Regions from separate parts of the Pseudomonas sp. H3_A02 genome, predicted to be linked through region 1. Evidence: predicted binding sites of a transcription regulator. Region 1 holds the regulator's gene; the other holds the start of a gene.
What was found. The regulator sigma-54, encoded in region 1, starts transcription at its own class of promoters, with help from an activator protein. The targets are predictions, from matches to a motif close to ANTGGCATNNANNTTGCTNT.
Positions count from the first base shown of each region.

Region 2: glnK (P-II family nitrogen regulator) is a predicted target of sigma-54. The motif match lies at 2,336-2,355, and genes of this name have one in related genera.

Region 1 is NZ_CP162807.1:128,920-133,129, reverse strand. It holds gene rapZ (RNase adapter RapZ) at 1-636, opposite strand, end outside; gene ptsN (PTS IIA-like nitrogen regulatory protein PtsN) at 639-1,103, opposite strand; gene hpf (ribosome hibernation-promoting factor, HPF/YfiA family) at 1,116-1,424, opposite strand; gene AB4N80_RS00605 (RNA polymerase factor sigma-54) at 1,501-2,994, opposite strand; gene lptB (LPS export ABC transporter ATP-binding protein) at 3,159-3,884, opposite strand; gene lptA (lipopolysaccharide transport periplasmic protein LptA) at 3,884-4,210, opposite strand, start outside.
Region 2 is NZ_CP162807.1:1,469,016-1,473,225, forward strand. It holds gene AB4N80_RS06200 (hypothetical protein) at 1-323, shown strand, start outside; gene AB4N80_RS06205 (sensor histidine kinase) at 568-1,845, shown strand; gene AB4N80_RS06210 (accessory factor UbiK family protein) at 1,881-2,141, opposite strand; gene glnK (P-II family nitrogen regulator) at 2,557-2,895, shown strand; gene AB4N80_RS06220 (ammonium transporter) at 2,929-4,210, shown strand, end outside.

The sequences.
Region 1 (4,210 bases):
GTCGATCACCGGTTGATCAAGCCCGGACTGCTCACGCAATTCCGGTTTCCAATACGGGTTGGGCAGGCAACGCACATCGAACACCAGGTCGGCGTCTACCGGCATGCCACGCTTGAAGCCGAACGATTCCACCAGGAACGCCGTGCCCGGCTCCGGTTGGTTCAGCAGGCGCAGCTTGATCGTGTCACGCAACTGGTACAGGTTCAGGTGCGTGGTGTTGACCTTCAGGTCCGCCAGGTCGGCGATCGGCCCCAACAGCTGACTTTCATCCTCGATGGCTTCGGCCAGGGAGCGGTTGGCGTTGCTCAGGGGGTGACGCCGACGGGTTTCGGAAAAACGCTTGAGCAGCGTCTCCTCATCGGCATCCAGGTACAGCACGTCGCACTGGATATGCCGGCTGCGCACTTCTTCGAGCAGTTCAGGAAAACGCGACAGGTGGCTCGGCAGGTTGCGCGCATCGATGGACACCGCCACCAGCGGCTGCGCCAGCTCGGTGTGGATCAGGGCGCGTTCGGCCAGTTCCGGCAGCAGGCCGGCGGGCAGGTTGTCGATGCAATAGTAGCCGCTGTCCTCAAGCACGTTGAGGGCCGTGCTTTTACCGGAGCCGGAGCGGCCACTGACGATGATCATGCGCATGTTTAATGACCGTTCTGCTCGTCCAGGACCACCTGGTACAAAGCTTCGTTACTCGGCGCGCTGCGCAGTTTTTCGCGCACTTCCTTGCGGTCCAGCATGCTGGCTATCTGGCGCAGCAGCTCAAGATGCGCATCGGTCGCCGCTTCCGGAACCAGCAATACAAACAGCAGGTCGACCGGAGCGCCGTCGATGGCGTCGAAATCTATGGGGGTATCAAGGTGCAACAACGCGCTGATCGGCGCGGCACAACCCTTGAGACGGCAGTGAGGAATGGCGATGCCGTTGCCAAAACCGGTGGAACCGAGTTTTTCACGGGCAACCAGGGCCTCGAAGACGTCTTGCATTCCCAGATCCGGCACCTCGCGGTGGATCAGGTTGGCAATTTGTTCGAGGGCTTTCTTTTTACTGCCGCCCGGCGCGTTCACTTGGGAACGGCCGGGGGTCAGGATGGTTTCTAGTCGGATCATGGATTGGGGGGGTTAACGACCGGTCGCGCCCTGGAGGAGGCTCTGGGTCTTTTCCTTATGCTTTTTGAGTTGGCGATCCAGCTTGTCGGTCAGCAGGTCAATCGCGGCATACATGTCTGTGTGCTCTGCGTTGGCAACCACTTCTCCGCCGGGGATATGCAGCGTGGCTTCGATTTTCTGCAGCAGCTTCTCGACGTTCATCGTGACTTGCACGTTGGTGATCTTGTCGAAATGCCTCTCCAATCGGTCGAGTTTTTCGCCGATGTAGGTGCGCAGGGGTTCGGTCACTTCCAGTTGGTGTCCACTGATGTTGACTTGCATACAGCTTCTCCTTCGTTGCCAGTGCATAAAGCGGCAGGCAGAAATGCCTGCCACTGGAACGCTGTGGCGTGGCCTGTTACATCAGCCGCTTGCGTTCGCTCGAAGGCGCGATCCCGAGGGATTCGCGGTACTTGGCGACGGTACGGCGGGCCACCTGAATGCCTTGTGCCTCCAGTAAACCAGCGATCTTGCTGTCACTCAACGGCTTTTTCTGATTTTCCGCGGCCACCAGTTTTTTGATGATCGCGCGGATGGCCGTGGACGAGCATTCGCCGCCTTCGGAGGTGCTGACATGGCTGGAGAAAAAGTATTTCAATTCATAGATGCCCCGGGGGGTATGCATGAATTTCTGGGTGGTCACCCGGGAAATCGTCGATTCGTGCATGCCCACCGCTTCGGCAATGTCATGCAGGACCAATGGTTTCATCGCTTCATCGCCGTACTCCAGGAAGCCTCGCTGGTGCTCGACGATCTGGGTGGCTACTTTCATCAGGGTTTCGTTGCGGCTTTGCAGGCTCTTGATGAACCAGCGGGCTTCCTGCAACTGGTTGCGCATGAAGGTGTTATCGGCGCTGGTGTCGGCGCGCTTGACGAAACCGGCGTACTGGGCATTGACCCGCAGCTTGGGCACCGACTCCTGGTTGAGCTCCACCAGCCAGCGATCGTTGTGCTTGCGCACGATCACGTCGGGGACCACGTACTCAGGCTCGGTGGATTCGATCTGCGAGCCGGGGCGGGGGTTGAGGCTCTGCACCAGCTCGATGACCTGGCGCAGTTCATCTTCCTTGAGCTTCATGCGACGCATCAATTGGCTGTAGTCGCGACCGCCCAGCAGGTCGATGTAATCGGTGACCAGTCGCTTGGCTTCGGCCAGCCATGGCGTCTTGGCGGATAACTGGCGCAATTGCAGCAACAGGCACTCGCCCAGGTTGCGGGCGCCGATGCCGGCCGGTTCGAATTGCTGGATGCGATGGAGAACGGCTTCGATCTCGTCCAGCTCGATGTCGAGCTCGGGGTCGAAGGCTTCGAGGATTTCTTCGAGGGTCTCGTCCAGGTAGCCCTGGTTGTTGATGCAATCGATCAGCGTCACGGCGATCAGGCGATCGGTGTCGGACATCGGCGCCAGGTTCAGTTGCCACAACAGGTGGCTTTGCAGGCTCTCACCGGCAGAGGTGCGGGTGGTGAAGTCCCACTCGTCGTCATCGCTGCTGGGCAGGTTGCTGGCGCTGGTCTGGTAGACATCTTCCCAGGCCGTGTCCACGGGCAGCTCGTTGGGAATGCGTTCGTTCCATTCGCCATCCTCGAGGTTGTCCACCGTCGGGGCGGCTTCCTGGTAGGACGGTTCCGGGATCTCGGTGTTGGGCTTCTGCTCGACGTTGTCGGCCAGCGGGTCTGTGTTATCGAAGTCGTCGCCTTCTTCCTGGCGTTCGAGCATCGGATTGGACTCCAGGGCCTCCTGGATTTCCTGTTGCAGGTCCAGGGTCGACAATTGGAGCAGGCGGATGGCCTGTTGCAGCTGCGGTGTCATCGTCAGCTGCTGGCCCATTCTCAAGACTAGCGATGGTTTCATGGCAGGGGCTTAACACCTTATTCGCCGGCGCACATGCGCCATCCACTACAGGGCGCCGGAGCGCCAAACTTAAGCAAATTATATGCCTGAAACTGAAGTGTTTGCCTAGAGCGTCGCCATAATAAAATTAAACGACGCCCGGGCAATTCGCCAGACACGTGTGCTTACAGGCGGAACTCATGGCCCAGGTACACTTCCTTGACCAGGTCATTGGCCAGGATCGCGGCGGAGTCACCTTCGGCGATCAATTGGCCGTCATTGACAATGTAGGCGGTTTCGCAGATGTCCAGGGTCTCGCGCACGTTGTGGTCGGTGATCAGCACACCGATACCCTTGGCCTTGAGGTGATGGATGATCTGCTTGATGTCGCCCACCGAAATCGGGTCCACGCCGGCGAACGGTTCGTCGAGCAGGATGAACTTCGGTGCGGTGGCCAGGGCGCGGGCGATTTCCACACGACGCCGTTCACCACCCGACAGGCTCATGCCCAGGTTGTCGCGAATGTGGCTGATGTGGAATTCCTGCAGCAGGCTTTCCAGTTCCTGGCGACGGCCGGCCTTGTCGAGTTCCTTGCGGGTCTCGAGGATCGCCATGATGTTGTCGGCTACCGACAGTTTGCGGAAGATCGACGCTTCTTGCGGCAAATAGCCGATACCTGCCTTCGCCCGGCCGTGCATCGGCTGGTGGCTGACATCCAGGTCGTCGATCAACACGCGCCCCTGATCGGCCTGGACCAGGCCGACGATCATGTAGAAGCAAGTGGTCTTGCCCGCGCCGTTAGGACCGAGCAGACCAACGATCTGGCCGCTGTCGATGGACAGGCTGACATCACGCACGACTTGACGGCTCTTGTAGCTCTTGGCCAAGTGCTGAGCTTTCAGAGTTGCCATTACTGGGCCTTCTGCTCGTCGGTTTTCTTTTTCGGCTGGATCACCATGTCGATGCGCGGACGCGACTCGGTCACCTTGCTACCGGTGGCGCGACCGGCACTGGCCAGCTTCTTGACCGTGTCGTAGACGATTTTCTCGCCCTGGGTAACGTTGTTGTCCTTGTCGACGACCTTGGCGCGGTCGATCAGGACCACGCGATCCTGGGAGGCGTGGTACTGGATGGTCACCCCGTAGCCCTGGACGGGCTTAGTGTCGCCCACGGTTTGCATCTGCTCGAAATAGGCCAGGTTGCCCACCGAAGTCACCACATCGATATCGCCAGCTGG
Region 2 (4,210 bases), 1.3 Mb from region 1:
AAAATTTCTTTCATGACTTCATGCCGCGCGGGAGTCTCTTGAACTGGATTGACTATACGTTTGGCGAAGTCAATTCATTCAAGGATCGAACGGCTGGGTCTTGGTGGAATATGACGCGGTTGGCTGAAGATGTTTTCCCGAATGCCCAGGTTGTTGATGACGTGGCATGTTACAGACCGCTGCGCAATAGGGTGCACTTAACTCGCTTCCCCATCGATAATCACGGTAAGTGGCCACAAAAACATGGAGAGTTTGCAGACTACAAGTTCTGGCGGGAGAGCTACTGGATGGCTGAGTCTGCGGTGAAACTGGACAGGCCATAAAGGTTCACGGTAGCCAATGTGAAGAGCGCGGAGCGTTAAGGCATTCCGCGCTTACCCTGTGCAACTCCCTTGGCATTCTGCTGACAGTGTCTTCAGGTTGTGGACCTTTCCGCTTTCTTCACTATCACGGGGGCTCTACAAAAAGCTCCGTCGGCGGGCAAATTGTCCGGGACCGGCCCTCTGCTAGACTCGATTTTGCCCAGTCGGCACTTGGCGGTATCAACGGCACAGGGAGGAAGTGGCCATGAACGATCTGCTGGCTTTGTTAACCGACAAGCGCTTCATGCCCCACGGACATTGCTATATGTGGCGTCCGGATCTGCTGTGGACCAATGTGATCGCCGATGGCTTGATCACCCTGTCCTACGTCACCATCCCCTTCACCCTTCTGTACTTTATCCACAAGCGCAAGGATGTGCCGTTCGATTGGATGCTGGCGGCCTTCGGCGTGTTTATCCTGGCCTGCGGGACCAGCCACGTGATGGAAATCCTGACCATTTGGCAGCCTTATTACTGGTTGTCGGCATTGGTCAAGGTGATCACCGCGATTGCCTCGGTGATTACCGCCATCCTGCTGGTCCGGCTGGTGCCGGCGGCCCTGAAGATTCCCAGCCCGCGGCAATTGGCCAAGGTCAACGACGAGTTGCGCGAGGCGCAGGCCGAGCTGGTGACTACTGCGCGCCGGGCCGGCATGGCGGAGATCGCCACCAATGTATTGCACAACGTGGGCAATGTGCTCAATAGCGTCAACGTGTCAGCCCAAGTCCTCTACGAGAAGGTGCACACCTCCAAGGGACCGGGGGTGGCGAAGGTCGTCCAGTTGATGAAGGAACATCCCGATGACCTCGGCGACTTCATCAGCAGCGACCCGAAAGGGCGCGCGCTACCGGACTATCTCGACAAGCTGGCCGACGCGCTGGCAATCGAGCAGCAGGTCATGATCGCCGAATTGGCGCAGTTGACCCGCCGGATCGACCACATCAAGGAAATCGTCGCCACCCAGCAATCCTATGCCGGCAATGCCAGCGTCCTGGAGCCGGGCTCGTTGCGAGAGCTGCTTGAGGATGTCGTGCGCATTTGCGATGTGTCTCTGGCCCGCCACCACATCACCCTGATCAAGGAATTCAGCGATATCCCGCAAATGCCACTGGATAAGCACCGAGTGCTGCAGATCCTGGTCAATCTGATCAACAACGCCAAGCAGGCGCTGGACGCAGGCGTGAACCGTCCGCCGCAGATCATCCTGCGCCTGGAGCTCGTTGACGATGAGCGTGTGCGGGTCGAGGTCGAGGACAATGGCGAGGGGATTTCCCAGGACAATCTTGCGCGGGTGTTCGAGCACGGCTTCACCACGCGTGTCGGCGGCCACGGCTTTGGTTTGCATAGCTGCATTCTGGCGGCGCACGAGATGGGCGGCGACCTGACCGTGCAGAGCGCCGGACCGGGCCGCGGCGCGCTGTTTAGCCTGGAGCTGCCGCTGGCGCTCACACCGGACCAGGCTCAGCGGGCGGCGAATGCTTGAGTGACCTGTCAGAGCCTGTAACGTGAGCCGGGGGGTTAATCCTGTACCGGAGCCAATCGTGCTTCCAGCTCGGCGACCTTGGCCTCCAGGCTTTCGAGCCGTGCCCGGGTCCGGGCCAGCACGACCATCTGGCTGTCGAATTCCTCCCGGCTGACCAAGTCCAGCTTGCTGAAGCCGCTTTGCAGCAAGGCCTTGAACTGGCTTTCGATTTCGCTTTTGGGCAGCGACGTGTCGCCACTCAAAATACGGGAGGCGTGGCCGCTCAGGGCGTCGAGAAGGTCTTTGGGCGCAAGCATGTGCAGGTGTCCTGGAAACGATGGCGGGCAGTGTACCACGCAGTGTCTATAGTCAATTGGCGAGCCAGGGATGCACGCTTTTCGCGCATGGGGTCGGGCGGCGCTGCACTGTTGTTGTGCGTATCGCTGCGGTTCGTGGTGCGGTACACGTCGAACAGGTGCCCAAGGGGCTGAAATCAGAGGGTTTGGGTGCAGATGGCAAGGTTTCTGCTTAGAGGCTGATGACCCATGCACTGATGCAGTCGCTGTGACGAATGCAGTGCAGCAGGCGGAACGGGGAGTTTCGTCAGGATCGGTTAACTGGCACCTGTCGGGCAACTTGGGCCGACGACGCGTTACAAAGCCAGGCACTGCGCTTAGACTTGAGTCGGGTTTGTTTTCCTGGGGCAAGTCCACCAATTCGGGAGAAAGTTTCATGAAGCTAGTCACTGCCATCATCAAGCCGTTCAAGTTGGACGACGTGCGCGAGTCGTTGTCCGAGATCGGCGTGCAGGGCATTACCGTTACTGAGGTCAAAGGCTTCGGTCGGCAGAAGGGTCACACCGAGCTGTATCGCGGCGCGGAATACGTGGTCGATTTCCTGCCCAAGGTGAAGATCGATGTCGCTATTGACGACAAGGACCTTGACCGGGTGATCGAGGCAATCACCAAGGCCGCCAACACCGGCAAGATCGGTGACGGGAAGATCTTTGTGGTCAATCTGGAACAGGCTATCCGCATCCGTACCGGCGAAACCGATACCGACGCTATCTAAGCCGCCAAACCCAACGCCCCAGGAGAAAACAATATGACTCTGCGTAAATTCGCAGGGCTAGGAGCCCTGTTGTCCTTCGCAATGCCTGGCCTGGCCATGGCAGAAGAAGCGGCAGCCCCTGTCCTGAACTCCGGCGACACCGCCTGGATGCTCACGGCCACGATTCTTGTACTGTTCATGACCATTCCCGGCCTGGCACTGTTCTACGGTGGCATGGTCCGCTCGAAAAACCTTCTTTCCGTGATGATGCAGTGCTTTGCCATTACCGGTCTGATCAGCGTTCTGTGGGTCATATATGGCTACAGCATCGCGTTCGACACCACCGGCATGGAGCAGGGTGTCGTCAACTTCAATTCCTTCGTTGGCGGTTTCGGCAAAGCGTTCCTGGCGGGTGTGACGCCAGCCAGCCTGACCGGCCCGGCGGCGCTGTTCCCTGAAGCGGTGTTCATCACCTTCCAGATGACGTTCGCCATCATCACCCCGGCCCTGATCGTCGGTGCATTTGCCGAGCGGATGAAGTTCTCCGCCATGCTGATCTTCATGGGCGTGTGGTTCACCCTGGTGTATGCACCGATTGCGCACATGGTCTGGTCCGGCAACGGCGGCCTGATGTGGGACTGGGGCGTGCTGGACTTCGCCGGCGGCACCGTGGTGCACATCAACGCCGGTATCGCCGGCCTGGTGGCGTGCCTGGTACTGGGCAAGCGCAAAGGCTTCCCGACCACGCCAATGGCGCCGCATAACCTGGGTTACACCCTGATGGGTGCGGCCATGCTGTGGGTCGGCTGGTTCGGTTTCAACGCCGGTTCCGCTGTCGCTGCCAATGGCACTGCCGGCATGGCGATGCTGGTGACCCAGATCGCGACCGCTGCGGCGGCGCTGGGCTGGATGTTTGCCGAGTGGATCACCCACGGCAAGCCAAGCGCGCTGGGCATTGCTTCGGGCGTGGTGGCCGGCCTGGTTGCAATCACCCCGGCTGCCGGCACCGTGGGCCCGATGGGCGCCCTGGTCATCGGCCTGGCGGCGGGCGTGGTGTGCTTCTTCTGCGCCACCAGCCTCAAGCGCAAGCTCGGTTATGACGATTCCCTGGACGCCTTCGGCGTGCACGGCATCGGCGGTATCCTCGGCGCGATCCTGACCGGTGTGTTCGCAGCGCCCGCCCTGGGTGGCTTCGGCACCGTGACCGATATCGGCGCGCAAGTGTGGATTCAATTCAAAGGCGTGGGTTTCACGGTGGTCTACACCGGGATCGTCACCTTCATCATCCTCAAGGTCCTGGACGCCGTCATGGGTCTGCGTGTCACTGAGGAAGAAG